Regions from separate parts of the Gilvimarinus sp. F26214L genome, predicted to be linked through region 3. Evidence: predicted binding sites of a transcription regulator. Region 3 holds the regulator's gene; each other region holds the start of a gene.
What was found. The regulator sigma-54, encoded in region 3, starts transcription at its own class of promoters, with help from an activator protein. The targets are predictions, from matches to a motif close to TGGCACANNNNTTGCNNT.
Positions count from the first base shown of each region.

Region 1: nirB (nitrite reductase large subunit NirB) is a predicted target of sigma-54. The motif match lies at 7,926-7,943, and genes of this name have one in related genera.
Region 2: ACURWW_RS03760 (DUF4168 domain-containing protein) is a predicted target of sigma-54. The motif match lies at 5,338-5,355, and genes of this name have one in related genera.

Region 1 is NZ_JBTIYG010000009.1:2,674-13,407, reverse strand. Features, by position in the region: gene lptG (LPS export ABC transporter permease LptG) at 1-577, shown strand, start outside; gene ACURWW_RS11305 (RDD family protein) at 574-1,053, opposite strand; gene ACURWW_RS11300 (amidohydrolase family protein) at 1,180-2,190, shown strand; gene ACURWW_RS11295 (4a-hydroxytetrahydrobiopterin dehydratase) at 2,187-2,522, opposite strand; gene ACURWW_RS11290 (BamA/TamA family outer membrane protein) at 2,722-4,503, shown strand; gene ACURWW_RS11285 (DUF1244 domain-containing protein) at 4,531-4,824, opposite strand; gene ACURWW_RS11280 (molybdopterin molybdotransferase MoeA) at 4,897-6,087, opposite strand; gene moaB (molybdenum cofactor biosynthesis protein B) at 6,091-6,603, opposite strand; gene moaA (GTP 3',8-cyclase MoaA) at 6,735-7,718, opposite strand; gene nirB (nitrite reductase large subunit NirB) at 7,977-10,517, shown strand; gene nirD (nitrite reductase small subunit NirD) at 10,519-10,734, shown strand, end outside.
Region 2 is NZ_JBTIYG010000002.1:332,220-342,953, reverse strand. Features, by position in the region: gene ACURWW_RS03785 (LysR family transcriptional regulator) at 1-827, opposite strand, end outside; gene ACURWW_RS03780 (hypothetical protein) at 1,045-1,248, shown strand; gene ACURWW_RS03775 (adenylosuccinate synthase) at 1,903-3,195, opposite strand; gene ACURWW_RS03770 (ATP phosphoribosyltransferase regulatory subunit) at 3,274-4,458, opposite strand; gene ACURWW_RS03765 (DUF2065 domain-containing protein) at 4,472-4,657, opposite strand; gene ACURWW_RS03760 (DUF4168 domain-containing protein) at 4,913-5,281, opposite strand; gene ACURWW_RS03755 (sigma-54-dependent transcriptional regulator) at 5,475-6,851, opposite strand; gene ACURWW_RS03750 (ATP-binding protein) at 6,844-8,349, opposite strand; gene ACURWW_RS03745 (hypothetical protein) at 8,543-8,896, shown strand; gene hflC (protease modulator HflC) at 8,981-9,865, opposite strand; gene hflK (FtsH protease activity modulator HflK) at 9,866-10,734, opposite strand, start outside.
Region 3 is NZ_JBTIYG010000009.1:116,281-127,014, reverse strand. Features, by position in the region: gene rng (ribonuclease G) at 1-90, shown strand, start outside; gene ACURWW_RS11890 (YhdP family protein) at 115-4,071, shown strand; gene yjgA (ribosome biogenesis factor YjgA) at 4,105-4,644, opposite strand; gene mgtE (magnesium transporter) at 4,681-6,045, opposite strand; gene ACURWW_RS11875 (HPr family phosphocarrier protein) at 6,132-6,401, opposite strand; gene rapZ (RNase adapter RapZ) at 6,477-7,391, opposite strand; gene ACURWW_RS11865 (PTS sugar transporter subunit IIA) at 7,577-8,041, opposite strand; gene hpf (ribosome hibernation-promoting factor, HPF/YfiA family) at 8,086-8,376, opposite strand; gene ACURWW_RS11855 (RNA polymerase factor sigma-54) at 8,584-10,074, opposite strand; gene lptB (LPS export ABC transporter ATP-binding protein) at 10,396-10,734, opposite strand, start outside.

The DNA of each region.
Region 1 (10,734 bases), 110 kb from region 3:
GGTGCAATCGAACGGCCGCCTGTTCGGAATCAGCCGTTACCGGTTTGATGACGAGGGCAGGCTTCTTTCAACCCTCTATGCGGAAGAGGGCATCTACCAGAAGAATTACTGGCAGCTGGAAAACGGCACCGAAACCCGGTTCGAGGATGGCCGGGCCGCAACCCGTCACTTCGTTCAGCAGGCCTGGCGCACCGACCTGTCGCCGGAGCAGCTCAAGCTGCTGGTGCTGGAGCCTGAATCCCTGTCCATCCGGAATCTGTACCGCTATGCCCAAAGCCGGGACCGGCAGGGGCTGGACAGCGGGCGGTACTGGTTGTCCTTCTGGCAGAAGGTGATGCAACCGCTCACGATTCTGGGGCTGGTTCTGGTGGGCATCTCCTTCATATTCGGCTCCCTGCGCGAGTCCAGCATGGGCTTTCGACTTGCCCTCGCGGTGCTGGTGGGGATCGTCTTTGAAATGAGCCAGAACCTGCTGGGCACCTCCAGCCTCGCCCTCGGGTTTCCGCCGGCACTGGCGGTCCTGATGCCCAGCCTCATCTCCATCGGTTTCGGGGCCTGGCTGCTTAACCGGAACTAGCGTTTTTCCTTGGGAAGTGTCACCACCTCGGTGTGGCTGAGCCGGTCGTGGACGGTCTGGCCGCGGGGGTCCAGCAGGCACCACAGATAGCCGAGACCGAACAGGCCCAGGGAGAGCGGCGCAATAATGCAGCGCAGCAGGCCCTGGCCCAGGCTGATGATCTCGCCGTCCGGTGTTTGCACCCGCAGCCGCCAGGCGCGCATGCCCAGGGTCTGGCCACCGCGCCGCCAGAAATAAAGAAAAAACCCGATCATCAGCGCGGCCCAGCCCAACTGGAAGAAAAACAGGGCCGCCCCTTCAATCGCCAACTCCCCCAGTTCCGGGCGCCGCCCCATGGCCCCCGGTATCCAGACCGCAAAGATGCCGCCGTAGGCAAAGCTCAGACCGAGGAGCAGCAGGCTGTCGTAGACCATTGCAGCCAGGCGGCGCGGCAGGCTGGCGGCGGGCAGATTTGAGTGTGGAGTGATCGAGGACATTGAGAATCAGACCGGGGCGACGTGAGGCGCGCATTGTAGCAGAGCCGCCGGCGCCGTTCGGCCCGTTTATCCCAGCGGGAATAAACGGGTATGATCCGGCTTCAATTAAAAAAACCGGGGGGCGCCATGAGTCAAATGGTTCACGATGATCATCAATGGTTGTTGGAGGTACAGGAGCAGATCCTTGAACCGGACCGCCCCATCATCGACCCCCACCATCATCTCTGGAGGCGGCGCCGCTCCACGGATTACCTGTTGGACGATCTGTGGGAGGACACCGGCTCCGGCCACAACATCCGCAAGACCGTATTCATCGAGTGCCACGCGGGCTATCGCCGCGAGGGGCCCGAGCACCTGCGTCCGGTGGGGGAAACGGAATTCGTGGCGGACCTGGCCCGGCAAAGTCGCGCAGGCGGTCCGCAGAAGGCGGAGATCGCCGGCATCGTCGCCTACGCGGATCTGCGCCTGAAGGAGTTGGACCAGGTGCTGGAAGCCCACGAAGAAGCGGCGGAAGGCCTGTTCAAAGGCATTCGCCAGGCCGGTGCCCACGAAGGGGAGGAGGACTACCTTTTCATCAAGCCGCGCGAATCAGCCGGCCTGTATCTGGATCCGGACTTCCAGCGAGGCCTGGCCAGGCTGGGCCGCCTTGGGCTCAGCTACGATACCTGGCACTACCACCACCAGAACCGCGACTTCCTCAAGCTGGCCCAGGCCGTCCCCGATACCCTGATCGTTCTCGACCATTTTGGCACGCCGCTCGGCGTCGGGCCCTACGCCAACCGGAAGGAGGAGATCTACCGGCAGTGGCGGGACGACATCGCCGCAATCGCCCGGTGCGAAAACGTGGTCGCCAAGCTTGGCGGGCTGGCCATGCCGGACAATGGCTTCGGCTGGAACCTGCGGGACCGCCCGCCCACCTCCGACGAGTTTGTGGAGGCCCAGAAACGTTACTACCTTCACACAATCGACTGCTTCGGCCCGGAGCGTTGCATGTTCGAGAGTAACTTCCCGGTGGACAAGTGGTCCCTGTCCTATCACGTGGTCTGGAACGGCTTCAAAAAAATGGTGGCCGACTTCTCGGCCGACGAGAAGTCGCAACTGTTCCACGACACTGCATCCCGGGTTTATCGGCTCTAGACCAGTCGATCGGTTTTTGCGGCCATGATGAAGTCGTTGCGGTGCAGGCCCTTTATTTTGTGGCTCCACCAGGACACAGTGACCTTGCCCCACTCGACCAGCAGGGCGGGGTGGTGACCTTCCGCTTCCGCCAGCTCACCCACGCGGTAGGCAAAGTCCAGCGCCGACTGGAAATCGGGGAAGTTATATTGACGCTGCAGTTGGTCCACCCCCTCGACCGTTATCAATTCCCACTCGGGAATTTCCCGCGACAGAGTTTGCACCTCCTCGGCGGTTACACGAGGTGCATCGATGCGACAGGCTTCACAGTGGTTCTGGCTCAGTTCAGTCATGGCGGCTCCTTGATAAAGAACGGGACGTCATTGTATTTGGGATCTTCTACATTCGATGAAACCTGCGCAGCATTCCGATAGTCCGATGCTCAGGTTTAAGCGACGATTACCGATAAGGACCCAGGGGTGCCCGGCGGATATCAGCGGCCCAGGCGCTACATCGGATACGGCCTCCACCAGGATTGGTAGCAAGCGCATAATGAACCTAGTCGTTCCCGAATCAACACACCTGGCGGCTCCTGTTTCAACCCGATCATACTGCAAGACAACGGATGCGGCGACTCGCAAGACGGTCGCGCTGGTCCTGCTGTGTGTTTTGGGTTGCCAGATGGGTGACGCCCACGGCCAGAAGGACCCGGATCTGGAGGTCGGTTGCCGCCTGTTCATCGAGCCGGGCACCGCCGACTTTGACATCTCCGAGGTGCCGCAACCGGCCGAGGACGTGGAGTTTCCCGAAGATGCGGTGGTGGACGAGATCGTCTTTACCCGTTACCCCATCTTCAACGAGAACGACCCGGAAGAAAACAATCGCCTGTTCCAATTGGTGGACTTTCTCCACATCGACACCCGCGCCGAAGTGATTGACGATCAGTTGCTGTTCAACTCCGGTGATCGATTCAACAAGCGGATCATCGATGAATCGGCGCGAGCCCTGCGCGACAGCGACTACCTCTATGACGCCCGTGTCTGGCCCTACCGCATCTGCGGTAACCGGGTCGATGTGGAGGTGGTCACGCGGGAAGTCTGGACCCTGAGCGGCGGCGCCTCGGTGAGTCGCTCCGGTGGCTCCGACGAAACCACCGTGTCCATCAGTGACAGCAACTTCCTCGGCTACGGCAAGACCTTCTCCCTGTCCAGCACATCCAGCACCGACCGCGACGGGCTCGAGTTTCTGTACCAGGACCCCAACGTTGCCGGAAGCCGCTACACCCTGGACGTCGCCTACGCGGACAACGACGATGGTTCCCAGACCGTGGTGCACGGCGAACGTCCGTTCTACTCCCTGGACGCCCGCTACGCCTGGGGGCTCCACTACAGCGACCACGAGCGGGTGGACGATATCTACGAACGGGGCGACGATGTCGCATCCTACAAGGCCAATGAACGCTCCAGCGAACTGTATGTGGGGAGGTCCGGAGGTTGGGAGAACGGGGTGACCCGGCGCTGGTGGTTCGGGGTCCACGCGAGCAAGGACAACTACGAGTTTGCAGCCGACGAAGTGGCTCCCGACAGGCTGCCCGCCAGCCGGGAGGTCAACTACCCCTTCCTGCGCTTCGACTTCATCGAAGAGGACTACATTCAGGTGAGCAATCTGAATCAGATGCACCGCATCGAGGACTTCAACCTGGGTCGTTCCTGGAGTTGGCGGCTGGGTGTGGCGGATACGGTGTTCGGCTCCGACATGGACCGCCTGGTATACAGCGCGAACTACCGCAATGCCTGGAAGATCAACGGCTCCACACTGATGCAACTGGAAACCCGCATCAACGGGCTCTGGCGTTACAACGAGGACCAGTCCGAGGACGCGGTCTGGGAGAGCAGTTGGCGCTGGTACAACGGGGCGGGCCGTAATCACGGAACCTATCTCTCACTGGATCTGCGTCTGGGGCGAAACCTGCCCGTAGGGCAGGAGCTGCTGCTGGGTTCGGAAGAGCAGTTGCGCGGCTACCCGGCCCGCTACCAGAAGGGGGACCGCAGCTTCGTGTTTACGGCGGAACGGCGCTACTACACCGACTGGCATCTCTGGCGGCTGCTCCGCGTGGGCGGTGCGGTGTTTATGGATGTGGGCCGCGCCTGGGAGCCCGGGGACGACAACTGGGGGGCAACCGGCATTCTGGGCGACTTCGGTTTCGGCCTGCGGTTGGCGTCCTCCCGCGCCCAGTCAAGGCAAATCATCCATGTGGACATCGCCTTCCCCTTCGAGCGGGAGGACGACATTGACGGGATGCAGGTGCTTCTCACCGCAAAACAGTCGTTTTAGCCGACCTGTGCAGCGGCGTATCGCGGCTTAGCCTTGCTTGTGCTTCTCGAACGCCGCCATCTGTTCCGGGGTGGCTTCGGTCTGATACTTCTCCTTCCACTCCACGTAAGGCATGCCGTACACCATGGTTCGAACGTCCTCGTAATCCAGCTCGATGCCTTTTTCCTCCGCGGCGGCGCGATACCATTTGCTCAGGCAATTGCGGCAGAAGCCGGCCAGGGCCATCAGCTCGATGTTCTGCACATCCTTGCGGCTGTCCAGATGCTGCAGCAGGCGGCGGAATGTAGCGGCTTCGAGTTCGGTTTGGGTTTGCTTGTCCATATACGCTCCAATCGTTGTTATGGCCAGCGGCAGGCTGACACAGCTTGCGTGCCCTGTGTCGACCAAAGCCTGCTACAGACCACCAAAATGATCATAGGGAATGACTTCCAGCTCATCGCCCCGCTCGACACAGGTGTCCGGCGGGACGATGGCCAGGCCATTGGCCCAGCTGGTGGACGACAGTACGCCTGAGTCCTGGGTATTGAAGGCCCTCAGGCGGCCGTTTTCAATGCGCACCCGCAGGTACTCCTGCCGGGGGCTGGCTCGCGTTACTGCAAAGTCTGCCGGCAGGCGCCGGGTTTCCAGCGGCCGGTCGGAATGCCCCTGCCTCCTGAGCAGGAAGGGTCGCACGAGCAGCAAAAAGGTGACAAAGGCGGCCACCGGATTACCCGGCAACCCGAAAAATGGCGTGGACCCGACGCGGCCGAAGGCCAGGGGCTTGCCGGGTTTGATGCGCAGCTTCCACAGATCCAGTTCACCCAGGTTGGTGACGGCCTGCCGAATGTGGTCTTCCTCTCCGACGGACACGCCTCCGGTGCTGATCAGCACATCGCATTCGGCCGCAGCGTTCTGCAAAGCTTCCTCCGTCGCGGCCAGTCGGTCGGGAATGCGCGGGTAATGACGCGGCTCCACGGCCAGGCTGCTGAGCAGGCCGTGCAGGGTGAAGCCATTGGCGTTGTAAATCTGCCCCGGTTCCAGGGGCTGGCCCGGTTCCACCAGTTCGTCACCGGAGCACAGCACCGCCACCCGCAGACGACGGAAAACGGAAACCCGCTCCACACCGCCCGCGGCCAGCAGGCCCATGTCCTGCCCGCGCAGAAAATGCCCGGAGCCAAGAATGTCCTGGCCCTGCTGCAGGTCCTGGCCACGGGCGCGGACGTTGGCGCCGGGCCGGGCCGATTGCAGAAGTTTGACTTCGCCGTCCCGGGTTTCGCAATTTTCCTGAATGGCCACAGCATCCGCGCCGGAGGGTATAACGCTGCCGGTAAAGATCCGCGCGGCGGTGCCCGGCTTGAGCGCCTCGGGCGCCTGCCCTGCGGGCGCGCGCTGACTCACCTCCAGCCAGTCCCCGGGGCGGACGTGAGCACTGTTGACGGCGTAACCGTCCATGGCACTCACCGCCGCCGGAGGAACATCCACCCGCGCCCGATGGACCCGGGCCAGAACCCGGTGCCAGGCGTCCATCAGGGGAAGGTCCTCACTGTCGGTTATGGGGGTGGCGCTTTCGAGAATGCGCGCAAGTGCCGCATCGATATCGAGCATCCCTCAGCCGCTCCCGGCAACCAGGGCTGCGAAGTTGCACGGCTTGTGGGTACTGTTGAGCTGGTGGCGGATCAGCTTTCCCCAGCCCAGTTTACAGGCGCCGGTGGACCCGGGCAGGCAGAATATCACCGTGCGGTTGGCAAGGCCGGCGAGGGCCCGGGACTGGATGGTGGAACTGCCGATGTCCTCGTAGGAGAGATGACGGAACAGCTCACCAAAGCCCTCGACCTGCTTGTCCAGCAACACCGATACGGCCTCGGGTGTGCTGTCCCGGCCGGAAAACCCGGTTCCGCCCGTAATCAACACGGCGTGCACCTTCGCGTCCGCAATCCAGGCGGAAACCCGGGCGCGAATCTGATAGATGTCATCGGGGACGATGCAACGATCAGCCAGTTGATGGCCGTCCTCGGTAAGAGATTGCGCGAGCAAATCGCCGGAGGTGTCGTTTTCCTCAGTGCGCGTGTCCGAGACGGTGAGCACCGCGATATTCAGGGGAATGAAAGTTTCAGATTGCATGACTAAACTCCATGGCCAACTTCTCGTGCGCCGGAACGTTTGCGCCGGAACCTTTTGCACCGGGACCCTTGTTCATCGTGAACGATTCGCACCGGGGATGTTTCGCACCGGGAACGCCTTCCCGCGAAAGGTCAGCCGCCCGTGGTGTTCATCAAACGAACGATTTGCGGTTCGTCGTCGTGGGTAAAGTAGTGGCGTTCGGGCTTGATCCTGATCGCGTCCACGATGGCCGCCTTCAACTTTTCCCGGTCTCCCGGGTGGCGGCGTACCACCGCCTTCAGGTCGACGGAATGTTCATTGCCAAGACACAGCAGGAGCCGCCCCTCGGCCGTGAGCCGCACCCGGTTGCAGCTCGCACAGAAGTTCTCGCTGTGGGGGGAGATGAAGCCGACCCGGGTTTTTGAGTCGTTCACTTGCCAGTAGCGGGACGGTCCGCCCGTGGTCTCCTCGAGCGGAGCGAGGCTGAACTCCGCCCCGAGCAAGTCCCTCAACTCCTGACTGCTGCAGAACTCCTCGCGCCGGATGTGATCGGTGACCGAGCCCAGCGGCATCTCCTCGATGAAACTGATATCAAGCTGCCTGGCCAACGCGAAGCGCACCAGGTCAACCACTTCGTCCGCATTGCGGTTTTTCAGCACCACGCTGTTGAGTTTGATTTTTTCGAAACCGGCGGCGCGCGCCGCTTCGATGCCGCGTAACACCTTCTGCAAATCGCCCACCCGGGTCAGATCGCGAAAGCGATCCTCCTGCAGGCTATCCAGGCTGATGTTCAGGCGCCTCACCCCGGCTGCGCGCAAATCCTGCGCGTAGCGCTCCAGGTGGGAGCCGTTGGTGGTCAGGGTGAGCTCGTCCAGTGGAAGTTCGCCCAGGTTCCTGAACAGGGAAAGCACATCGCGCCGGATCAGCGGTTCACCGCCGGTGATGCGAATCTTCTTCACCCCGAGTTCCGTGAAAGCCGCGGCGATATCCGCCAGCTCTTCCAGGCTCAGGACCTGTGAGCGGGGCAGAAAGGTCATCTCCTCGTTCATGCAGTACACGCACCGAAAATCGCAGCGATCGGTGACCGAGATGCGAAGGTAAGTGATGCTGCGCTGAAAGGGATCGATTAATGACATTCCATCTACCGCCTGAGTAAGGGCATCCTATTGTACGCACAGATCCCGCTGCATTGGGAGAAGTTTCCGGGCCCGCACCAAAGCGGGCCACGCCCGCATTATAACAGCGCACGAACACGCGCTCGCGAGCGGTGTTGAATGTGCGCGGACACGTCATGGGTCGGATAACTTCTTGTTTTAGCGGGTGTTTCCGAGCTCATGCTTTTCTGGCACTTCGCTTGCTGATGCGCCCTCAATTTGCAGCAATGAGGGAAAGCGATGTCCGCAAGCAAGCAACGGGTGCTCGTCGTCGGCAACGGCATGGTGGGCCACAAATTTATCGAAAGCCTGGCGGCGGGCGATCAGGCCGACCGGTTCCAGGTGGTGGCCATGGGCGAGGAGCCCCGTCTGGCCTATGACCGGGTTCACCTGAGTAGTTACTTCTCCGGGGCCACCGCGGCCGACCTGTCGCTCACCAGCCGGGAGTGGTATGCGGAGCACGGTGTCGAAACGCTGCTGGGTGCCGCCGTGACAGACATCGACCGGGATGAGCGCGTGGTGACCCTGAGCGATGGCAGGCTGGAACCCTACGATTACCTGGTGCTTGCCACCGGATCGACTCCCTTCGTGCCGCCCATTCCGGGCAAGGACCGGGAGCACTGCCTTGTTTACCGCACCATCGACGACCTCGCCCTGATCAAGGCCTCGGCCAGTAATGCCCGCGTGGGGGTGGTGGTTGGGGGCGGCTTGCTGGGGTTGGAGGCGGCCAACGCGCTCCACAACCTCGGTTTGCAGACTCACGTTGTGGAGTTTGCTCCCCAACTCATGGGGGTGCAGCTTGATGAAGGAGGCGGGCGCCTGCTGCGCAGGAAGGTGGAGGACCTGCAACTGCAGGTGCACACCAACAAAAACACCCAGGAGATCGTGGCAGGCGAGGAGTGCCGCTATCGCATGTGCTTCGCCGACGGCTCCCACCTGGAAACGGATCTCATCGTATTCTCCGCCGGCATTCGGCCGCGCGACGATCTGGCGCGAGGCGCGGATCTCCCCGTCGGCCCGCGGGGCGGAATCATCGTCAACAACCGCTGCCGCACAGCCGATTCGCGCATCTATGCAGTGGGGGAATGCGCGCTCTGGAGCGGCAAGATCTTCGGCCTGGTTGCGCCCGGCTACCAAATGGCCAAGGTGGCCGCCGACCATATCGCCGGCGGTGATGCCAGCTTCCAGGGTGCGGACATGAGCACCAAGCTGAAACTGATGGGCGTGGATGTAGGAAGTATCGGCGATGCCCACGGGCGAACGCCGGGATCGGAGAGTTACATCTACAGCGACGATCTGGCGCAGGTGTACAAGCGGCTGGTGGTGACCGCGGACTGCAAGTATCTGCTCGGCGCCGTGCTGGTTGGTGATACCAGCAACTATGGGGATTTGTTGCAGTTGATGTTGAACAGGATCGAGCTGCCGGAGAACCCGGCGACGCTGATCCTTCCGGCGGTGGAGGGCCAGGCCGCTCCTGCAATGGGCGTAAACACGCTGCCGGAGACAGCACAGATCTGTTCCTGCAATGATGTATCCAAGGGAGCCATCTGTGCGGCCGTCCAGAACGGCTGCCACACCCTCGGAGACCTGAAAGCCGCCACCAAGGCTGCTACCACCTGCGGCGGCTGCAGCGCCCTGGTGCAACAGCTACTGGACAGCGAGCTCACCCAACTGGGCGTTGAAGTGTCCAACCATATCTGCGAGCACTTCCCATACTCGCGGCGGGAGCTGGCCGACATTGTCCGCGTCAAGGGCATCCGCTCCTTCCCCGAGCTGATCGACACCCACGGCACAGGGCAGGGCTGCGAGATCTGCAAGCCCGCGGTCGGTTCCATCCTCGCGTCCTGCTGGAACGAATACATCCTCAAGGATGAACACGCTCCGCTGCAGGACACCAACGACATCTTCCTCGCCAACATGCAAAAAGACGGAACCTACTCGGTCGTCCCGCGCATTCCCGGCGGCGAGATCACGCCCGAGAAGCTGATCCGGCTGGGCGAGGTGGCAAAGGAATTCAACCTCTATACCAAAATCACCGGCGGCCAGCGTATCGACCTGTTCGGCGCCCAGCTCCATGAACTTCCCGCCATCTGGCGCAAGCTGGTGGACGTGGGCTTCGAAACCGGCCATGCCTACGGCAAGGCCCTGCGCACGGTCAAGTCCTGCGTCGGGAGCACCTGGTGCCGCTACGGGGTGCAGGACAGCGTAGGCACGGCCATCGCTATCGAGGAGCGTTACCGTGGCCTGCGCGCGCCGCACAAAATCAAGATGGCTGTTTCCGGCTGCACGAGGGAATGCGCCGAAGCCCAAAGCAAGGACGTGGGCGTAATCGCCACGGAAAAAGGCTGGAACCTGTACGTCTGCGGCAATGGCGGCATGCGTCCCCGCCACGCGAACCTGTTTGCCACCGACGTGGACACGGAAACACTGATCCAATACATCGACCGCTTTCTCATGTTCTACATTCGCACCGCGGATCGCCTGCAACGCACCTCTGTATGGCTGGAAAACCTGGAAGGCGGCCTGGACTACGTCAAGCAGGTAGTGATCGAAGACAAGCTGGGCATTGCCGCCGAGTTGGAGGCGGACATGACACGAGTCATCGATGCCTACCAGTGCGAATGGAAAACCACCCTGGAAAACCCCGAAAAGCTCAAACGCTTTCGCCACTTCATCAACTCCGGGGCGAGCGACAGCTCATTGCTGTACGTACAGGAGCGCGGCCAGCGACGCCCGGCCAGCAAGGAAGAGCGTGTAAAAATTGTGGAGGCAGCCGTTTAAGATGAGCGAAGCAGAAGAACTGGTGAAACCGAAAAATAGCGACAAAGTCAGCTCCATTGAAAACGGCAAATGGCAAACGGTCTGCCAGGAGGCAGACATATCCCCCGATACCGGAGTTTGCGCACTGGTGCGCGACCAGCAGGTCGCCGTGTTCAGGCTGCGAAAGGGGAGCGCAGTCTACGCCATCTCCAATCACGACCCGATCGGTCAAGCCAAC
Region 2 (10,734 bases), on a different contig from region 3:
GTCACTCCCACCCCCAGGAGGGGGTGGCGGGTGATCAGCGGCGGCCCGAACAGCACACAGTTGGTCCGCTTGATCACCTCGATGGCCGAGAACATGTGCGAGGTCTCGAATACCACCTCCCCGGGCATGCGCGTGCGGCGGCCGCCGCCCTGCTGATCCAGACCGCGCTGCACGAAGTCCAGCTCTTCCATGTCAGGCACGTACCAACCCACCTGGGGGTAGTTGTCGACCACGTAACGCAGGTCATCGAGAGTTTTTAGTTCGCGCTTGGAGATGCGCAGCGGGTGGCCCTGACGGACCAGCAGCACCGGGGGCATGCTGGCCACAGGGTCAACAGTGAAGTCGGAGCCGTAACTGGCGTGCTTCACGTGGATGGCAAAGTCCAGATCCCCGTGGGCCATCTGTTCCAATTGTTGCTCGATACGGCTGATGGCGACAATCCGGATGTGAGGAGCCTCCTGCTGCAGCTCCTCCAACAACGACGGCAGAATCGCCATCCCGATATATTCCGGAATGGCCACCTTGAATTCGCCGCGGTAGGTCCATGGGTCAAATTGCTGGTCCGCCACCAGTTCCTGCACCCCGTGGAGAAGCACCGTGAGCTTTTTCTGTATGTCCAGCGCGCGGGGCGTGGGAACCATGCCGTGGGAACTGCGGGTGAACAGGGGATCGTCAAAAAGCTCCCGGAGCCGACCCAGAGTTTTGCTCATGGCTGACTGGGTAATGAACAAGCGATCAGCGGCTTTGGAGACGTTGCACTCCTCCACGAGCACCTGCAGGGCTACCAGGAGGTTAAGGTCAATGCGGGAAAGCTGCCGGGTATCCAAAAGTCACCCTCCTCAGAATGGCCTGGTATGAACTCCAATCATAATAGACGACTTTTTGACCTTTATGAAGACTATCAAACGGTTGATCGGCATGGCTGTGTCACCGTTTCCTTAAGCAGTTATCCCCTGCGCCAAGGGTTGCGACGGAGTTCGCAGGGTTTTTGCGCAGGGGCCCGCACACGAGCTGGGGGCAAGGCAATAGATATGAGCACAAATCATGAATTTGATGATTAAGCATCATTTGAAACATATCAGGGGAGTCGCTAAATTACACCTCAACAGCAGCGACATCAGCTGCCCGGAAACGCCAACGGAGACACAGGACATGTTAGTTGCATTCGGAATTTACTTTGCCCTGCTGGGGCTGGTTGCCTGGGAAGATTTCCGCCTGGACAGCCGTGGATATGGTTTCAAAGCTTAGTTTCACTACCGTTAGTTAAGGTCAACTCTCCTCTCTTTTGATCACTTCTAAGTGCTTATGCCCGTCGCCCTGACGGGCTTTTTTTTGTCTCGTGCTTTCTTGCCCCTCTCAGAATATCCAGGCCCGCAGAATATCCAGGCCCGATCGGTCCGTCGGAGTCCGGGTAGTCAGTGCGCTTCCCCATAGGCTGTGCCACGGGAACCGAACGCCAGCCCAGGGGTGGAGGAAGCGCCAGCGTGATATGACACAGGTTCATTCGCCCGATGATTTCTGACCATTTGAAACATATCAAGCCGAACCCTATAGTGAGCACAAGTTAGCAAGTCAGGCAGCAGCCCAAGGAGGTAACAGCCATGGTAGTAGCAACTTCATTCGGTATTTACTTCGCGCTTTTGGGCCTTATCGCATTTGAGGACCTGGTCCTGAACAAAGGCAAGTCCACACTCAAGGCCTGAAAGCCCGCAAACATTTTCATCACCTAGTTAGTCAGACACCTCTCTCTTCTAGCTCCTCGCCCGTCGCCCCCCGACGGGCTTTTTTTTGTCCGTAATTCGTGCCGGCGGGATGTGGAGGTCACGGTCATACCGCACCGCCCTCGGCAGGCGATGCTCCGGGGGTGCGGTATGAAGCCGGACAACGGCGAAGGGGAACTGCTCAGGCGAACGGATGGCGCAGAACGATGGTCTCGACCCGGTCCGGCCCGGTGGAGATGATGTCGATGGGCGTTTGTACCAGCTCTTCCAGGCGCTTGATGTAGGCGACCGCATTGGCCGGGAGCTCTTCGAGAGTCCTGGCGCCCACAGTGGACTCCTGCCAGCCGGGCATTTCCTCGTACACCGGCGTGACTTCCGCCCAGCCTTCCGCGTCGAAGGGAATCGTTAGCGGCCTGCCCTCAGTATCCTGGTAACCAGTACAGATCTTCACGCTATCCATGCCGTCCAGCACATCCAGCTTCGTCAGGCAGATGCCGGAGATGGAGTTGATCTGTGTGGCGTACTTCACCGCTACCGCGTCAAACCAGCCCGTGCGGCGCTCGCGTCCAGTGGTCGCCCCGAACTCGTGCCCTTTCACCCCCAGATGCTTGCCGATTTCGCAGCTCAGCTCAGTGGGAAAGGGGCCGGAGCCGACCCGGGTGGTATAGGCCTTGGTGATGCCGAGGACGTAGTCCAGATAAAGGGGACCGACACCGGAGCCGGTCGCGGTGCCGCCGGCCGTGGTGTTGGAAGAGGTCACAAAGGGATAGGTGCCGTGGTCGATGTCCAGCAGCGAGCCCTGGGCGCCTTCAAACATGATGTTCTCGCCGCGAAGCCGGGCGCTGTGCAACAGGTCCACCACATCGGCCACCATAGGACGCAACTGCTCGCCCCACTCCAGCGCACTGGCGAGGACCTGGTCGTAATCGATCGCGTCCACCTTGTAGAACTCGGTGAGCATGAAATTGTGGTAGCGGAGAATGTCCTTCAGCTTGGCCGCAAATCGATCGGCATTGAGCAGGTCGCCCAAGCGCAGACCGCGACGGGCCGCCTTGTCCTCGTAAGCGGGGCCGATACCGCGCCCGGTTGTGCCAATCTTGCTCGTGCCCAGTGCAGTTTCCCGCGCCTGGTCCAGCGCTACATGGTAAGGAAGGATCAGCGGGCAGGCCGGCGACAGGCGAAGGCGCTCGCGAACGGGCACGCCCTGGGCCTCCAGATCGGCCATCTCCTTGAGGAGCGCTTCGGGTGAAAGCACTACGCCATTGCCGATGAGACAGCTCACATTGTCCCGCAGAATGCCGGAGGGGATCAGGTGCAGAACGGTTTTTTTGCCGTCGATCACCAGCGTATGGCCGGCGTTGTGGCCGCCCTGGAACCGAACCACAGTGGATGCCTGTTCGGTCAGCAGGTCCACGACCTTGCCCTTGCCTTCGTCACCCCACTGGGTTCCGATTACAACAACGTTTCTGCCCATTGCCGCTTAACTCTCTGAATTCAATAGTGGTGGATGCCCGCTGCCAGGCAGGCGCGTGTTTCGATGTCGATCCCGCATCTAACGCCAGGTCTCGACCTGATATTCGCCATCCTTGAGGACCAGCCGGCGGTCGCAATTAAGCTCCTCGCGATCCGGGGTTTCGCCCGGGAATCCGCCGACCACGATCTGCCCCTTGGACCGCAGCTTCCTGACCGCCTCCCACTGGCGCGGGTCCTCGCTGTCGGGGGCGTAGATGCCGGGTGGGCGCGGGGAAGCGGCGTTCAGCAATCGGTTAAGTGCAGTGACGTCGATATGAAAACCGGTGGCCGGACGCGCCCTGCCGAACACCTGCCCCACGTGGTCGTAGCGCCCCCCGCTGGCCAGCGCCCGGCCATATCCCGGCGTGAAGGCCGCAAACCAGAGGCCGGTGTGATAACTGAAGCTGTGCAGCTCACTCAGATCGAAGTAGAGCTGAGCATCGGGATAGCGCTGCACAATGGTGTCCGCGAGGCTTTCCAGTTGATGGACGGCGTCCATGACCGCTGCCGGCGCTTTGGCCAACACGTCCCGCGCCTTGCGCAGGGATTCCCGCCCGCCTGCCAGGCGCGGAAGCTGGCGCAGGATTTCAGCTATGGCGGAATCCTGCACGTGCTCTTCCACCCAGGCTCGCATTTCGGCGGCGGCCTTGCGCTGCAGGAGGTCGAAGAGTGTTTCGCGCTGGTGGTCGTCGAGATCGAGCACCTTGATCAGTTCGCGGCAAATACCCACATGGCCGATCTCCACCGAGGCGCTGTGCAGCCCGACGGCCTGCAGGGATTCCAGCAGCAGGGAAATGACTTCCAGATCCGCCCCCTGCCCCGCTTCGCCATAGAGTTCCACCCCCGCCAGCATGGGCGAACGGGTGGCCAGCGGTGTGCGCGGTCGGGTGTGGAGAACGTGCCCTGCATAGCAGAGCCGATTGGCGCCCTGCCGTTTCAGGCTGTGGGCGTCCATGCGGGCTGTCTGGGGGGTGATGTCCGCCCGAACCCCGAGGGCCCGTCCGGAGAGTTGATCGGTCAATTTGAAGGTGAGCAGGTCCAGATCACGGCCGAGTCCGATCAGTAGCGAGTCCGTAAACTCCACCAGTGGCGGAATCACCAGGTCGTAGCCCCAGCAACGGTACAGGTCCAGAAGGCGGCGGCGAAGCGATTCCAGTTGCCGCGCCTGGTCGGGCAGGAGTTCCTCTACCCCGTCGGGCAGCAGCCAGCGATCTGCGTAAGTCATAGTCCCATCTTCTTCAGCGGCTCAAATACAGGAGGCCGACGCCAATGACCATGGATGCGAAGCCCAGCCAGCGCAGGCTGCCGTCATCGATGGATGCGAGCCTGGCGGCGAGCTGACGCCAGCGCCGGGGATAAAGGAAGGGCGTAATGCCTTCCAGGACCAAAACCAAGCACAGCGCTTGCAGCAGTTCTTTCCACATGGGTGCGATCTGAATCCGGCGACAGCGAACTGTCGGCACAAAAAAACCGGGATGGAAGCCTGTAGGATTCAGGACCCGACGGCCCCTGGACCATGCGCCCCAAATCCTGCAGGCTCCGAGAGCCCGGTTGCAGAATTCTACCATCTTGGGTCGGGGGGGAACAGGTGAAGATGGGGTGGGGAGATTGGTGGCAGGAGCAAAAAAGCGGACCGCTCGAGGCGGCCCGCAAAAGAGTTGAGCAACGAACGCCTGCAGTTACTCGGCAATCATGGAAAAGACTTGCTGGCGCAGGGCGGCATCCTGATCCATGCGCGCGACCAGTTCGTTGTATTGCTGGACGGAAACTCCCGCATCTTCCACGGCGCTGATCATTTTGGCCTGTGCCTCCTGCTGCAGGCTCTGTGCTTTTGCGCGGTCTTCCACTTCCTGCAGACGTACGGTGTATTCTTCCTGAATGGTCTGTACCGAGCCGTAGGCGACCGCAAAGCTTTTCACGGTTTCCTGTGCGACCGGCCGCTGGGGAGCGGCTCCGGACTCGGGGGCCGGCGGCTGCGCGTGGGCAGAGAAAGCGACCATGGACGTGACTGCGAGGGTAAGCATCAGTTTGGGTTTACCGATAAGCATGGATTCTCCTTTGAGTTCGGATTGAGGACACAAACTCGTGTTTGCGTGACCTCATCCTCGCAAGGGGCGTGCCGGCAGGTTGAAAGCCCCGCCAGCCGGGCCCCGGAGGCAAAAACATAGTGCAATTTCGGCTCGCGACCTCCTCGAACGCTGTGCCATCGGGGCACATGCGCCCCATCGAAGTGTGCCCCGATCAGCCCTCCAGGTAGCGGTACAGGGTGCGACGGCCGATACCCAGGAGTTCAGCGGTCCGGCGTTTATTGCCCTGCATGCGCTCGAGTACGTGGCGGACATAGCGGCGCTCCACTTCACGCAGCGGCAGAGGCTCCTGTTCATTCAGGGGATCTGGCGCGCCCTCCCCAACCCCTGAGGCCGTGCTGGCGTGATGCTTTCGAATGCGCTCCGGCAGATCCGCGACCTCGATCTCCTCACCGCGCGCAAACGCGACCGCTCTTTCCATGGCATTGGACAATTCGCGCACGTTCCCGGGGAAAGGGTAGACCCGCAACCGCGCAAGCGCAGCGGCGCTGATTCCCCGCACAGAGCGCCCGGACGCCAGACCAAAGCGGGCAATGAAGTTCGCCGTGAGCAGATCCACGTCGTCGGCCCGCTCCCGAAGCGGAGGCACCTCCAGGGTGAAAGTCTCGAGCCGATAGAACAAGTCCGCTCGGAAATTGCCCTGCTCTATTTCGTCCTCCAGGTTGCGGTTGGTTGCGGCAACCACGCGCACATCCACGCTGCGTTCGCGATCATCGCCTACAGGCCGCACGTGCCCATCTTCGAGTACCCGCAGCAGTTTGCTCTGCATGGCTGGTGGCATCTCGCCGATCTCGTCAAGGAGGATGGTGCCTCCATCTGCCTCGCCAAACAGCCCCTTGCGGGCGCGCTGGGCGCCCGTAAAGGCACCGGCGCGGTGCCCGAAAAGCTCACTCTCCAGCAGTTCAGGTGGAATGCCGGCGCAGTTGACCGCCAGGAACGGCTTTTCCCTGCGCGGACTCTCCGCATGGAGGGCGCGGGCCACCAGTTCCTTGCCCACGCCGCTTTCGCCCATCAGCAGAACAGGACCACTGGCCTGGGCTGCGAGGCGGACGCGTTCGAAGAGCAGGCGCATGGGCCGGCTCTTGCCGATCAAGCCGTGAAACTCCCCTTCCCGCAGCACCTGGCGGTAACGGTTGATTTCCGCCTCCATGGCGCGATGTTCAAGCGCCCGGGCCACGCTCAGGCGCAGGTGCTCCAGATTGAGGGGTTTGGTCAGGAAATTATCGGCTCCCCGCTTGAGGGCGGCGACCGCCTGCTCCACGGTGCCAAATGCCGTAATGGCGATGAAAGCGGGCCTGAATGCCCCCTGGCGGCTTCGATCGAGAAGCTCCATGCCGTTAGCTCCCGGGAGTCGGAGGTCGCTGACAATTACGTCCGGTGGATGGCGCTCCAGGAGCTTGGTGGCGTCCTCAACGTTGGCGGCTTCCTGCACCCGATAGCCGTCATCGGTCAGTTCCTCCCTGATCAGTTGTCTCAGGCCGTGGTCATCCTCCACCAGAAGAATAACAGCGGTTTTACTGCGTCTACTCATTTGCGATCTCGCTGTGTTCGCCACCTTGGGGGGCCGCGAGCGGGAGGCGCACCAGGAACAACGCGCCTCCCAGTTCGGACCTGCCCACTTCGATTTCACCGCCGTGGTCCCGCACCGCTGCGTGTGCCACGGCCAGGCCCAGCCCCGTACCGGACCCGGTTGGCTTGGTGGTAAAAAAGGGCTCGAAAAGATGATCTGCGGCTTCGGGATGGATCCCGGGGCCGTCGTCCTCGATGGTGTAACAGAGTTCCCCGTTCTCCACAGCGCAGCGGATTCGAACCTGACTGCGAGCGGCCTGCACCGCGTTGCGAAGGAGGTTGTTGAGCGCTTGCTCCAGGCGCACCAGATCGACGGCCACGGTTTGACGCTCTGCGGCGGGGTCCACCTGACAGATGAGCCGGGGCCCGTGCTCGCGTCCCAGAGTCTGCAGTGCGCTGCGGAGCGGATATTCCGCCGGAAGTTCGCGCAGGCTGAGAGGGTTGGCGCGCCCGAAATCCAGCAACTGGCGGATGATGCGCTCCATGCGGGACGCTTCCCGCTTGATCACGGCCAGGGCTCGCTGAACCCCTTCTGGGGCATCCTGATGGCGCAAAGCTCGTTGGGTGCTGCCGTCTACCGTGGCGAGAGGGCTGCCAAGCTCGTGAGCAACACCTGCCGCCAATTGGCCCAGGGCGGCGAGTTTTTCCGACTGATGAAGACGGGCGGTCAGCACTTCTTCGCGTGTTTTTTGCCGGGCCAGCTTCCGACGGGACGCCACGATGGCATCCAGCATCTGGTTGACGGCCGCTGACAACAGGGACAGTTCCCGCGGTCCGCGGCGCTCCAGTCGGTGCCCGATCTCGCCGGACCCAATCCGCGCCAGACTCTGCTCCATCCGCCGCAGATGCCGCCCCACCGCCCAGCGGTGCCCCAGCAGAACGATGAGGATCAGGGCCCCCGCGGCGACTGTTACGATGGTCAGGCTCTGGCGCCGCAGTTCTGCAATGTATCGGTCGAAGTCGCTGCCCCGGCGCGTAATTTGCAGCAGGCCGTTAATGCGCTCGCCGGCATCCACAAGCGGCACAAAGTAGGAAAACACCCGCTCTTTGCCGGCCCGCCCGAACTCGCCCTGGCGCTCTCCGCGGCTCGCCAGGCTGGCTGCGCGGTTGTGCGGCATGGAGGCCTCGACGGCGCCGTTGGAGTACACGGGTTGCCCCTCGCGATCATAGAGATAGATTCCATAGACGCGATCGATACTGAACGCGGATTCCAGGGCCCGCTCCACTGTTCGATCATAGCCCCGCTCCATGGCATGACTCAGTGGCAGGCGGATCGCCCGGGCAATAAGCTCTATGTCCTCCTCCATCCGTGCCTGCGTATGGCGCTCGAGCAATGTGATTCCGTACCAGCCAGTCAGGCCAACGGCTCCGAGGAAGGGCAGGAGCACCGCAAGAACGAGTAAGGTTCCGAGGGAGAGCGCGGCGGGTCGCCACAGGTAAGTGCGTGCTTTTTGGCTCATGGGTTAATACGATACACTCGCTTACAGGGCTTTTACAGGGCTGGCTCCCTCATTGCCCGGTACACAGCTTGCTTGCGCACGGAGTAGCACCGGCCTTGCCTGCCACCATTGGCCCCCCCCTCGCAGCAGGGGTCGGCTCTCGATCTCAGGGCGCAAGCAGGCACGAAATATCCCAAATATTCAGGAGTTCTACATGGTCCGTTTTACCGTAGGCGCTTTCTTGCTGGCCGGCGCCATGGGCCTTTCGGCCGCCGAATGCATCGAAGTCACCTCTCAGGATTATGAGCTGGAGAAAAACGACATTGGCAGCGCAATGGTGCATTGGAAAGCCGGCCTCAAGAACAAGTGCAGAACGACAATGGACGCGGACCTCACCATTCAGTTGGTGAACGCCCGAGGCGAGTCGGTCTACGAGTTGGTCGAGAAAACCACCCTTGGAGTGGAAGAAGCTTTGGATTTGGAAAAAGAGGTGTACGTGCCGAGCCGCATCACGGCGGAGGTTGAGGATCTGGAGATCCAGGTCCAGGAGCGACAGCGACAGCCCTGAGGACTGCAAAGGAGGGCACCGGCCTGTTGAAAACCGGGTGCCGAGTTGGCCGGCCGTGCCCAAGGGGCCGCGGCCGGCGCCGCCTCACTGCTGGTCGCTGGTGCCGGTGGGGCTGTTCAGATAACGGAAGAATTCGCTGCTCGGGTCCACCAACAGTACGTCGTTGCGCGAACTGAAAGTCTCCCGGTAGGCGTTCAGACTACGCACAAACTGATAGAACTCCGAATCCTTGTTGTAGGCTTCCGCGTAAATGGCTGCCGCCAGCGCGTCGCCTTCACCACGAATCTGCTCGGCGTCTCGATAGGCTTCCGCTTCGATAATGGTCTTTTGGCGGTCCGCGTCGGCCCGAATGACTTCCGCCTGCTCCTTACCTTTTGAGCGGTGCTCCTGTGCTTCCTGCTGGCGCTCTGCTGTCATGCGCTGAAAGACCGAGTCACTGACATCAGCCGGCAAATCGATGCGCTTCACGCGAACGTCAATGATCTCCACACCCAGTGATTCCTCGCTGAACTGGCTCAGCGTATCGATCAGCGCGCTCATCAACTCGTCGCGTTCCCCGCTGACCACTTCCTGCAAGGTGCGCTCCCCGAACTCGTTTCGCAGCCCGGCGTTTACGCGCTGGGCGATCAGTTGATCCGCCCGGCTTTCATCGCCATTGGTGGCCACGTAGTAGCGACCCACGTCGGCAATGCGCCATTTGGCGAAGTAGTCCACCATCATCCCCTTCTTCTCAACTGTGAGAAAGCGCTGCTCGGTGGTCGCGGAAGTGAGAATCCGGGCATCGAATTTCTGCACCCGGTTCATGATCGGCACCTTCACATGCAGCCCGGGCTTGATGTCCGCCTGGGCCATGCGGCCCCACTCCAGCAACACCGCTTTTTCGGTTTGCTGCACGATGTACAGGGAGTTCACGGCCAGCAGGGCCACGGCGCCCAGCAGGGCCAGCGCAATTACTGATTTGGTATTCATTTAGCGTACCTCCCTGCGCCGTGTGGGCGTGGTCTGTTCACGGCGCAACACGTTCAATACTCGCTGCTCCACTTCGGACGCTATGGCTTCCTGATCGGCCGCGCCGGCTGATTGAGGAGCCTGCTGCATCATTTTGTCCAGCGGCAGATAAAGAAGATTGTTGCCGTTTTCCACGTCCATCAGAATCTTCGAGCTGTTCGCCATGACCGACTGTACTGCATCGAGGTAGAGACGCTCTCGGGTCACCTCCGGCGCCTTGGTGTATTCGGTGAGGAGCTGCTCGAAGCGGCGGGCATCACCCTCCGCGCGAGATACCACCTGCTCGCGGTAGCCCTGGGCCTCTTCGATCATGCGCTGGGCGCGACCGCGGGCTTCGGGAATCACACGATTGACGTAGGCCTGGGCTTCGTTTTTTACCCGCTCCTCGTCTTCGCGAGCACGGTTCACGTCATCGAAGGCGCTTTGCACTTCCCGGGGTGGTGTGGTTTCTTCCACGTTGACCTTTTCCACCAGAATGCCGGTCTGGTAGGCATCCAGGTATTCCTGCAGACGCTCCTGCACCTCGACGGCCACCTCGCTGCGGCCTTCGGTCAGAACCTCGTGCATTTCGGTAGCACCGACCACATGGCGCAGGGCACTGTCCGTTGCTTCACGGAGACTGCTCTCCGGGGAACGCACACGGAGTACGAAATCCTCGGCATTGGATATGCTGTATTGAACTGAAAGGTCCACTTCAACAATATTCAGGTCGCCGGTCAGCATGGAGCTGCCGTTGATACGATGAAGGCGCACGTTGGTAACGTTCACCGGATAAACCCGGTCGATGATGGGCGGCGCCCAGTTGAAACCCGGGCCCAGGGTGCGATCGT
Region 3 (10,734 bases):
GCGGACCTCGAGGCTTTTGTGGGGCGCGCGATCGAGTTTCGGGTTGAGACCATCTATAACCAGGAGCAGTACGACATTGTGCTGGTGTAAACCGGTTCTTCCATAGCCGAGCCCATGCGAAATCTAACTCGAACATTCGTCAAGCGTTTCTGGGGTCTGTGTGCCTTTGTGCTCATCGGCCTGGCGGTGGTTGTGACCCTGGGCCGGGAGCTCGCACCTCAGGTCGGTCAGTACCGCCCGGAAATAGAACGCTACCTCTCCAGCGCCATGGACGCGCAAGTGACGATCACTGCCATCACCGCCAGCTGGGAAGGGCTCAGCCCCGAGCTGACTTTGACCGGTTTGAGCATATCCAGCCATGAGGGGGAGCAGATCCTGGCGGTGGATACCGCATTCGCGGAGCTGAGCATCATGCGCAGCCTTGCCAATGGGGAACTGGTACTCGGGCAACTGGAGTTCGTGGATATGACCATGGGCTTCCGTCAGCGTGCCGACGGAAGCTGGACCCTGCCCGGGTTGCCGCCGCGCCCCGCCGACAGCGAGGCCATCGATCTGAGCAACCCGCTCGACATCTTCCTGCTGGGTGACCGGATACAGTTTCGGGATGCCCATTTCTCCTTCGATTTTCGCTCGGGCCACCGCAGCGAGGTCTCCCTCCCGCAGTTGCTTCTGGAAAACAATGGCACCTTTCATCGCCTTTCCTCCGAGGTGGCCGTTGATCGCAACCGCGATGTGCTGGCCCTGGTGATGGAAGCCGAAGGCGACCCGCGGGATCCGGAAAACTTCACCGCGAAAGGGCACCTGAAGCTACAGCAGTTTGAACTGGACAAGGCGGTGGCCGCCCTCCCCGGGCGCTTCTGGGATGGTTTGCCCAACCAGGAGTGGCGCAAGGGGCATCAACTGAACCTGGAGCTGTGGTTTGATGTGAGCGAAGGCATGGCCGCGGAAGCGCGCGGTTACCTGGACATCGGCGAACTCCCGGTGGATGTGGACGAAGGCCTGTCCCTGCCGACGCGCACCACGGCAGGTTTTGTGGGACAGTGGGGGCGAAACGGCGACTGGCAGGTAGCGCTGCGGGACCTGAGTCTCAAATGGGAGGACGGCAGCGCCGAGCCTCTGGACCTGCTTTTTTCCTCCGAGGGCCTCGGGAAACCGGTGCAGCTCCAGGTAGCGTCACTGGATATCGCTCATTGGTATAAACGTTTGAACGCCGCCGGTCTGTTGCCCGGCGCGGTGGGAGAGGCCCTGGAGGTTCTCCAGCCCGGCGGTCAGTTGCGCAATGGCAAGATGACCTTGGCTGGCACACGACTGGAGGACCTGGCCCTGACGGCCAACGTCGACGGTTTGACGGTCGAGTCGTGGCGCGGGGCACCGGCAGTCACCGGAGTGGACGCCTACCTCGAGGCAAAGGGACTCTCGGGCTTTGTGGATCTGGCCAGCGAGCAGGGCTTCTCCATGCACTACCCGACCATCTACCGGGACGCCCTGCAGTTTGAACGTGCCCGGGGTCGGGTGCACTGGCGGGTCGATCTCGATGACAAACTGGTGAAGATTCACAGCGGTCTGGTGTCGCTGAACGGCGCAGTTGGAGAAGCCCACGGCTATTTTTCCCTGTTTCTGCCTTTCGAGGGCTCTTCTCACCAGGAAGAGCTGATCGTCCAGGCTGGCTTGCGGGACAGCAGCACTCGATACCACAAGCAATTCGTTCCTTATATTCTCCCAGAGCCTTTGCTGAACTGGCTCGACCAGAGCGTTGGGGAGGGCCGGGTCAGTTCTGGGGGGTTCATCTATCGAGGCGGTTTGCGGGCGGAGACCGCCGCAGCTGCCAGCGTCCAACTGTTTCTCAACGTTCAGGCAACAGAACTGGCCTACCACCCCGAATGGCCGGCGTTACGCCAGGGGGAGGGCGTCGTGTGGCTGGACGACCGCACGGTACGGGCCGACCTCGAATCGGCCCGCGTGCTGGATACCCAGCTCACCGGCGGCGAGATCCTCGTGGAAGCGAACGAGAAGGGCGGACGGCTCACCTTGCGCGGGAGCACGGAGGGCGACGCGAGCGACGGTCTGCGAATTCTCCGGGAGACGCCCCTCGGGCAAATGCTGGGAGGAGAGTGGTACGCGGATTGGGTCCTCCAGGGATCCATGAAAACTGCCCTTGATTTAACCGTACCTCTGGCTGCGGGCGGCGAGGCAGAGATTCGCCAGATCCAGGTGGACGTGGAAGACACCCGGTTGAGCATGCAGGAGCTTGGTCTGGAGGTCGGCTCTGTCGCCGGGACCGTGATCTACGACCCGGAGGGCCTCCATGGGGACCAGCTCAGCGGCCGACTCTGGGGTGAACCAATTCAAGGCCGGATTGCCACCCGCCCGGCCACGGACGATCAGCCCCGCCAGTTGGAGCTCAGTTTTCAGGGGCGGGCAAGCATCGACTCCCTCAAAACCTGGCTGCCGCTACCGGAATTGGAGTTTGCAGACGGAAAAGCAGCTGCCACGGCCCGGATTGAGCTGCCCTTCGAAGCGGGTGGCTCCGGCGAGCCGCCGCGCCTGGTGGTGAGCAGTGACCTGGAAGGAGTCGCGGTCGACCTGCCGCCGCCCTTCGGCAAACCGGCGGCTCAACCGCGCACCTTCAGATTCTCCACTTCCCTTGGAAGCGGGCAGTCCCTATACGATCTTCGCTATGCGGAGCTGCTTCATGGTTTGCTGGAGGTGGAGAACGGGCAGCTCGAGCGCGGCGCCCTGATGCTGGGTGGTGGTTCGCCCAGTCTTCCGGCCTCTCGGACACTGCATGTCGGGGGGCACCTTGCGCGTTTTGAGCCGACCCAGTGGCAGCAGGTTCTCACCCGGTACCAGGCGGCACGGGAATCCGGCGACGCTTCCGGCCGGGGAGCAAGTCTGGAGCAGAGTCTGGATCTGCATTTCGGCAGTGTGGCAGTGCGGGATCTGGAACTGAACGATGTGCAGCTTCGCGGGCAGGGTCAAGCCGAACAGTGGGACCTGAACCTGGAATCCGACGCAGTCGCCGGCCGAGTCCGACTCTTTCCCCACAATCGACCGATGCTGCTGGAATTGGATCACTTGCACCTGCCGGAAAAGGAGCAGGAGACCCCCGCGATTGTGAATCCCTTCCTCCCATTGCCGGAGCCGGAGCCGGTGGACCTGCTGGCTGAAGTTGATCCCCGCTCGCTGCCAGCCCTGGACTTTTCCGTACGCAGCTTGTCTCTGGGCGGTGAGGACTACGGGAGCTGGACCTTCCGGCTGCGGCCTACCGCTGAAGGTGTGCTCGCCGACAGTATCGTCGGCAGTGTACGGGGCGGGCAGATTGTCGGCCGCCAGGCTGGAGAAGGCGCGAAGCTGTATTGGGAGAAGGTTGGAGAGCGGCTCAGCAGCCGTTTCGAGGGGCGCTTTGTTACCGACAACCTGGGCAGCGTGCTTGAGCAATGGAACCAGCCCCGTCTCCTGGACAGCGAGTCCTCCGAATTCGACGCCACTTTGAGTTGGCCCGGATCACCCGCAGCCATGGCGCTCACTGCCCTGCAGGGGCAAATCGTTATGGATGTTGAGCGAGGTACTTTTATTCGCGGTGCCGGAGAGGCGAGCACCGGAAGCGCATTGCTGGAATTGATCGCCTTTTTCAATTTCGATACCTGGCTGCGCCGCCTGCGGCTCGATTTCTCCGACCTGACCCGGGCGGGAACGGCCTTCGAGACGATCGAGGGCAGCCTGCATTTTGAGGAGGGGTCGGTTTTCATGCACCAGCCGGTGGTGGTGAACAGCCATTCCAGCCGTTTTCAGATGGCCGGCGAGGTGGACCTGATGGAATCGCGACTGGACACCAAGCTTGTGGCAACGATTCCCGTCGGCGGCAATCTCACCTTCGTGGCTGCTCTGGCCGGTATGGGGCTGCCCACGGTCGCGGGCATGTGGTTGATCAGCAAGGTCTTCGAGGAGCAGATCGGCAAGATGTCCAGCCTGAGTTTTCATGTGACCGGGCCGCTGAATGACCCGGACATGGACTTCGTGCGCCTGTTTGACGACCAGGCCGTGCAAGCGGATGCTCGCAGCGGAATGTAAGGCCACGATCCGGGCCGGGACCGCGGCGCCGGCTCAGAACGACTCGCCCTCGGCGGCACGGGCAATGGCGGTGCGCAGGAAACGGAACAGTTTGCGGGCCTGAGCCGGCGGTTTATTGCTTTGCTTCTCCTGCAAGGCATTGCGGACGAGCTGACGGAATTCCTGCCGGTCCGTGGCGGGGTAGGCCTCCAGAAAGCGTGTGACTTCGTCCCCATTCCCTTGCAGCAGCCGCTCCCGCCACTGTTCTGCCAAATGCTCCTGCTGAACGCTGCGGCGGCGCTGGGCGGCAATGCGCTCGAACTCCGCTGCAATTCCTTCCTCGTCCGCCTTGCGCATGAGCTTGCCGATATACTGGAGCTGGCGGCGCTTTGCCTCATTTTTTCGAATGCGCTGGTAATCGCGCAAGGCAGCCCGCAGGTCGTCCTGAAGCGGAAAGGCGGCCAACTGCTGTTCGCTCAGCTCCGTTAGCTGCCGCCCCAGGTCCTGCAGGGCCTGCATCTCCCGTTTGCGCTGGCTCTTGCTTTTGCCTTCGTCTTCACCGTCGTCCGGCTGTTCGTAATCAACGTGGTTCATGGCTGCATGCTCAGGAGTGTTAGGTAAGGAGAGTGATCAGGCGTAGAAGAGGGTGGCAAGCCCGAGAAATGACAGAAAGCCAACCACGTCAGTAACCGTGGTGAGCAGCACCCCACCGGCCAGGGCCGGGTCGACCTTGACCCTGCGCAGGAGCATGGGCAGCAGTGTCCCGGCCATGGCGGCCGTGATGAGATTGATGATCATGGCGCCGGCTATGATGAACGCGATGGTGAGATCATCATAAAAGAGGGACACCGCGACGCCCAGGACTATGGCCAGGAACAATCCGTTCAGCGCACTCACTACGAACTCCCGTGACAACAGCCAGCTGATATTGCTGCGGCCAATCTGCTGCAGGGCCATGCCGCGGATCACCACAGTCAAAGTCTGGCTCCCCGCCACGCCACCCATGCTGGCAACGATCGGCATCAGTACCGCCAGCGCGACCACTTTCTGAATGGTCCCTTCGAAAAAATGAATCACCACCGAAGCGATCACCGCGGTGACCAGGTTGATCCCCAGCCAGAGTGCGCGACGGGGGGTGGTTTTCAGCACCGGCGCAAAGGTCGCCTCTTCGGCATCCAGACCGGCCATGCTCATGAGCGAATGATCGGCGTCTTCGCGGATTACATCCACCACATCATCAATGGTGATGCGACCAAGAACCTTGCCGCTGTCGTCCACGACCGGGGCCGAGATCCAGTCGTGATACTCGAAGAGGCGGGCTACTTCTGAATCGAACATGTCCGCGCGGATGGGTTCCACGTCGGTCACCATGACTTCTCGCACTGTGATGCTCGGATCGGTCGTGAGGAGCTTGCTGATCGGCAGCAGGCCCAGAAACTGATCGTCCCGGTTGACCACGATCAGGCTGTCTGTCGAGGAAGGCAGCTCATCATGGCGGCGCAGATAGCGAAGCACCACGTCCAGGGTCAGGCGTGGACGTACGGTGATCAGGTCAGAGCTCATCAGGCCGCCAGCAGTGTCGCCACTGTAGGACAGCAATGATTCCACCCGCAGGCGATTCTGTTCGCTCATGGCAGCCAGAACCTGGCGGATCACCCGGTCCGGGAGCTGTTGAAGGATGTCCGTTACGTCGTCGTCATCGAGGCTTTCGGTAACAGCGGCCAGCTCTGCGAAATCCATGCGGCGGAGAAAGTAGCCGCGCACATCTTCCGACATTTCCTGGAGTACTTCGCCCTCCAGTTCCTTATCCACCAACTGCCAGAGAATGATCCGTGATTTGGGGGGCGATGATTCGAGCAGATGGGCGATTTCCACCGGACGCAGGCCGTTGAGCATTCGGCGGATTGGTTGAAATGCCCCGCTTTCGAGCGCATCGAAAATTTTCTCCAGTTGATCCTGGGTCTGGGTCTGCAGCTCTTCAGCGGGTGTTTGCATAGGCGCGCGTCGGTACGGAAGGCGAAGTGACGCGTAGTTTACCGAAACGCCGGTGCAAATTCGAGGTGAGTGGTGGAGGAAGAGGCTTACTCTTCCTCGTCGAAACGTTCATTGATGAGTTTTTCAATCGCGTCCATCGCATCCTGCTCATCGTCGCCGGTGACGGATACAGTTACCGATGTGCCCCGGCTGGCTGCGAGCAGCATCAACGACATTACACTCTTTCCATCAACTGTTGATTTGCCGTTGGAGACCTCGACGGTCGAGGAAAACTGTCCGGCGGTTTTGGCGAGTTTGGTAGCCGCCCGGGCGTGCAGGCCCAGCTTGTTGACGATTGTTATCTCTCTCTCAATCATGCGCGTGGAATCTTGGTGGGGGAAATTACCGGCAAGCAAATCAGCTCGGTACGGGATAGAGCAACCCTCGTGCCCTCAACGCTCTCCGGTGGACACCGGTTCGGTTTCGACGGGCTGAGCCGCATTATGGCTGAGTTTCAGCTCGCGATGCCGGACCTGAACCGAGTCGTAGAGTTCCGAAAAGTGCCGGTAGAGGCGATCGCAAAGGTAGACGGAGCGGTGCTGGCCACCCGTACACCCCACGGCAATGGTAATGTAGCTGCGGTTGTTTGCGGCGAATCGTGGCAGCCAGCGGGTCAGGAAAGCTTTGATATCTTCTTCCATTTCCGCCACTTCGGCCTGATCGCTCAGGAATTCGGCCACCGGCCGTTGCAGTCCGTTGTAGGCACGCAAATGGGGTTTCCAGTAGGGGTTGGGCAGACAGCGCACATCGAAAACCAGCTCTGCATCCACTGGCACGCCGTATTTGAAGCCGAAGGACTCGAAGAGAATCGACATTCCGGTGCCGCTGTTGCCCGCTACCCGAATCTTTACCAGATCCCGCAGCTCGTGGAGGCTCAGGTTACTGGTGTCGATAACCAGGTCCGCGATGTTGGCAATCGGCTCGAGTAGCGTGCGCTCGATTTCAATGGCCTTTTGCAGGTCCGTGGCCCGATCGCTCAGGGGGTGTTTGCGCCGGGTCTCGCTGAATCGCTGAAGTAACACGGAGTTACGCGCATCCAGGAAGACCACTTCGCATTTGAGCCCGAGGGTCTCGTCGCTGTTGATGATCTGGGGGAACTGCTTCAGGTCCTGCCAGGTATTCCGCGCGTCGATGCTGATGGCAAAGTTCTGCTTGCTGCCCGCCGGCAGGCTCTCGATGTGGGTCACCAGTTGTGGCAGAAGGCTCGCAGGGAGGTTGTCCACACACGTAAAACCGGCGTCCTCCAGCACGTGAAGGGCCGTACTCTTGCCGGAACCCGAATGACCACTGATGACGACGAGTCGCATTGCTCCGCTTCCTGTGAATCCTGAATCAAGACAGCTCTCGGACATCAATCAGTCCGACGGTCAAGTTTAGGGGACCGCGCGGATTTAGGGAACCTCCGGATATCCCAGCACTGTTTCGGCGATCCCGGCAGGGGCGACTTGGGTTGGGCCGCCACTGGCGGTCCGTACACGGGCCGTTGAATCTCTCACTTGACGGTGGAAAAAACCGCAACGGTGCGGTCGTAGAGGGCCTGGTCGCTTTCGGCGGCCCGGAGCTGCTGCAGGTTTTCAGACTGTCCGAAAGCCTGGGCGAGTGCTGCCAGAATCTGCAGATGCTGCTCTTGTGCCTCGTTGGGTACGAGGAGAACGAAAACGATATCCACCGGCGCGTCGTCCACCGCTTCGAAGTCAACGGCTTCCTCCAGGGTGATGATACCGCCCACGGCGTTGGCACAGTTCTCGACCCGGCAATGGGGAATGGCGATGCCGTTACCGATCCCGGTGGAGCCCAGGCGCTCGCGGGCAATGAGCTGCCGGAAAAGTTCATCGGCGTCCAGCGCCGGGTAATCGGCGGCAATCAATCGCGCCGCGAGCTCCAGAACGCGCTTTTTGCTGCCCCCCTGGATGCGATTGCGGCAACGGGAAGGGCTAATGAGTGTGCTGAGTTCCATAGTCGACATCGCTCAGGGCGGGCAGTGGGTGTTGACCAGCCCGGCTAACGGAAGTTGTTCAGTTTTTCCTTGTGTTTGATCAGCTGGCGGTCCAGTTTGTCGGAAAGCAGATCGATGGCTGCGTACAGGTCATCGGCGCTGGCGTCCGCGAAAAAGTCCTTGCCGCTGGCGTGGACGGTAGCTTCCGCTTTTTGCTCCAGCTTGTCCACCGAAAGGATGACGTTAACGCTGGTTATGCGGTCATTGTGGCGTTCCAGCTTCTGCAGCTTGCTTTCGGTGTAATCCTTGATTGCGGGAGTCAGGTCAAGCTGGTGACCGCTGGTGTTGATCTGCATAGTGTCGCTCCTGCTGAACGTTGGTCAGATCCTGCCGTGAAGGGGCGGGCCTCGACCCTAGATTAGCAAATACTGCGTACTTGTCTGCACCGTTTCGTCAGTTTACTTGCTCTACCTCAACAGATGTTAGCAGACTCCCTCGCCCCTCCCAAGAGGAGAGGCGTTGGGGGCAGGTCGGGGGTGGGAAGCGGAACGAAAACGCCCGATTCACACGAGCCGTTTGCGCTCGTTCGAGGGGGGGATGGACAAGGATTCCCGGTATTTGGCGATGGTGCGCCGGGCGACCTGAATCCCTTGCTCCGCCAACAGTTCCGCAATCTTGCTGTCGCTCAGGGGCTTGCGGGGGTTTTCCGCAACAATGAGCTTTTTGATGATGGCCCGGATAGCCGTGGAGGAACATTCACCGCCTGTGTCCGTGCTCACGTGGCTGGAGAAAAAGTACTTGAGTTCGAAGATGCCCTGGGGAGTATGCATATACTTCTGGGTGGTCACTCGGGAGATGGTGGACTCGTGCATGCCCACTGCTTCCGCCACGTCGTGCAATACCAGCGGCTTCATGGCTTCGGCGCCGTAGTCGAGAAATCCCCGCTGCTTTTCCACGATACAGCTCGCAACCCGGAGCAGAGTCTCATTGCGACTTTGTAAACTTTTCAGGAACCAGCGTGCCTCCTGAAGGTTATCGCGCAAAAAGGTATTGTCGCTACTGCTGTCCGCACGCTTGATCAGGCTCGCGTATTCGGGATTGATGCGAATCTTGGGGGCAATCTCGGGATTGAGACGGACGGCCCAGCGGTCTTCTTCCTTGCTCACAAATACGTCGGGTACGACGTATTCCGTGTCGCCGGAGTTGATCAGGTCACCGGGCCGCGGGTTGAGCTGCTGAATCAGCAAAATGGTATCGCGCAGTTCCGGTTCCTTGAGTTTGGTCTTGCGCATCAATTGCTTGTAATCGCGGGAACCAAGCAGGGTCAGGTGATCCCTGACCACGGTCATCGCTTCCTTCAGATAGGGGGTGTCCGAGGGCAGTTGGCGCAGTTGAATCAGCAGGCACTCCTGCAAATCGTGCGCTGCAACGCCGGGAGGATCAAACTGCTGAACCCGGTGCAATACCGCTTCCACTTCGTCGAGTTCCAGATCTTCAATGGATTCGATGAGGCCGCTGTAGATATCGTTGATATTGCTGGTGAGTATGCCGTTGGGGCCCACTGCATCGACAATGGCCATGGCGATGACCCGATCCTGATCGGACATGGGCGTCAGGTTCAGTTGCCACATCAAGTGGTCAAACAGTGATTCGGTGCTGCTGCGGCGGGACTCGAAATCGAAATCGTCGTTTTCGCCGGACCCGGAGGAGTTGGGCGTGGAGGTGGGCTGGTAGATTTCATCCCAGCTGGTATCCACGGGCAGGTCGTTGGGGATGTCCGATTCCCAATCACTGCTATTGAGGTCTTTTTCCGAGAGATCAGGGCTGGCTTCGTCGCGGGCCTGATACTCCTCGGAGGTCTCCGTGTTCTTCTGGGAGTCGCCGCCCTCGTTGCCTTCTTCTTCCGTGACTTCCAGCATGGGGTTGGAGTCCAGCGCGTCCTGGATTTCCTGCTGGAGATCGAGGGTGGAAAGTTGCAGCAGGCGAATTGCCTGCTGCAACTGTGGTGTCATGGTGAGCTGCTGGCCGAGTTTGAGTTGCAGAGACTGTTTCATGTCTGTTCGCAACCCCGTTTTGTCTGATCGCCGCTGAATACTTCAAAAGACAACAACATCATTCTTGCAACTACCTCTGCAAATTCTCTCATGTGTCCAGCCTCCGCCAGCTCGAAGAGCAGCGCGTAGACATCCCCCTCGCCGGGAGCCAGTCGATATGAGACCGGCCCGCCGCAAGTAGATCGGACAGTTTGTATGGATACGCCCTGAGGCGTGAGTGAGTTGCCGGTCTAGCTGTCTGGACAGGCTACAACGGGAGGACGCCTTTGACAAGCAATATGTATGCCTGTACGCGCCAACTTTTCAGGAGAGGGTAGGGGCTCAGAGTCGGAAGTTCTGGCCAAGGTAGACTTCGCGAACCTTGGGGTTGCCAAGCACCGCTTCCGGATTGCCCGATTCGATGAGCTGACCCTCGCTGACGATATAGGCCCGCTCGCAGATGTCCAGGGTATCGCGCACGTTGTGGTCGGTTATGAGGACGCCGATGCCCCTTAGTTTCAAGTGTTCAATGATCTGCTTGATGTCGTGGACTGAGATGGGGTCGACCCCTGCGAAGGGTTCGTCCAGCAAAATGAATTCGGGATCAGTGGCCAGCGCGCGGGCTATTTCCACCCGGCGCCGTTCGCCGCCTGAAAGCGCCATCCCCTTGCTGCCGCGCAG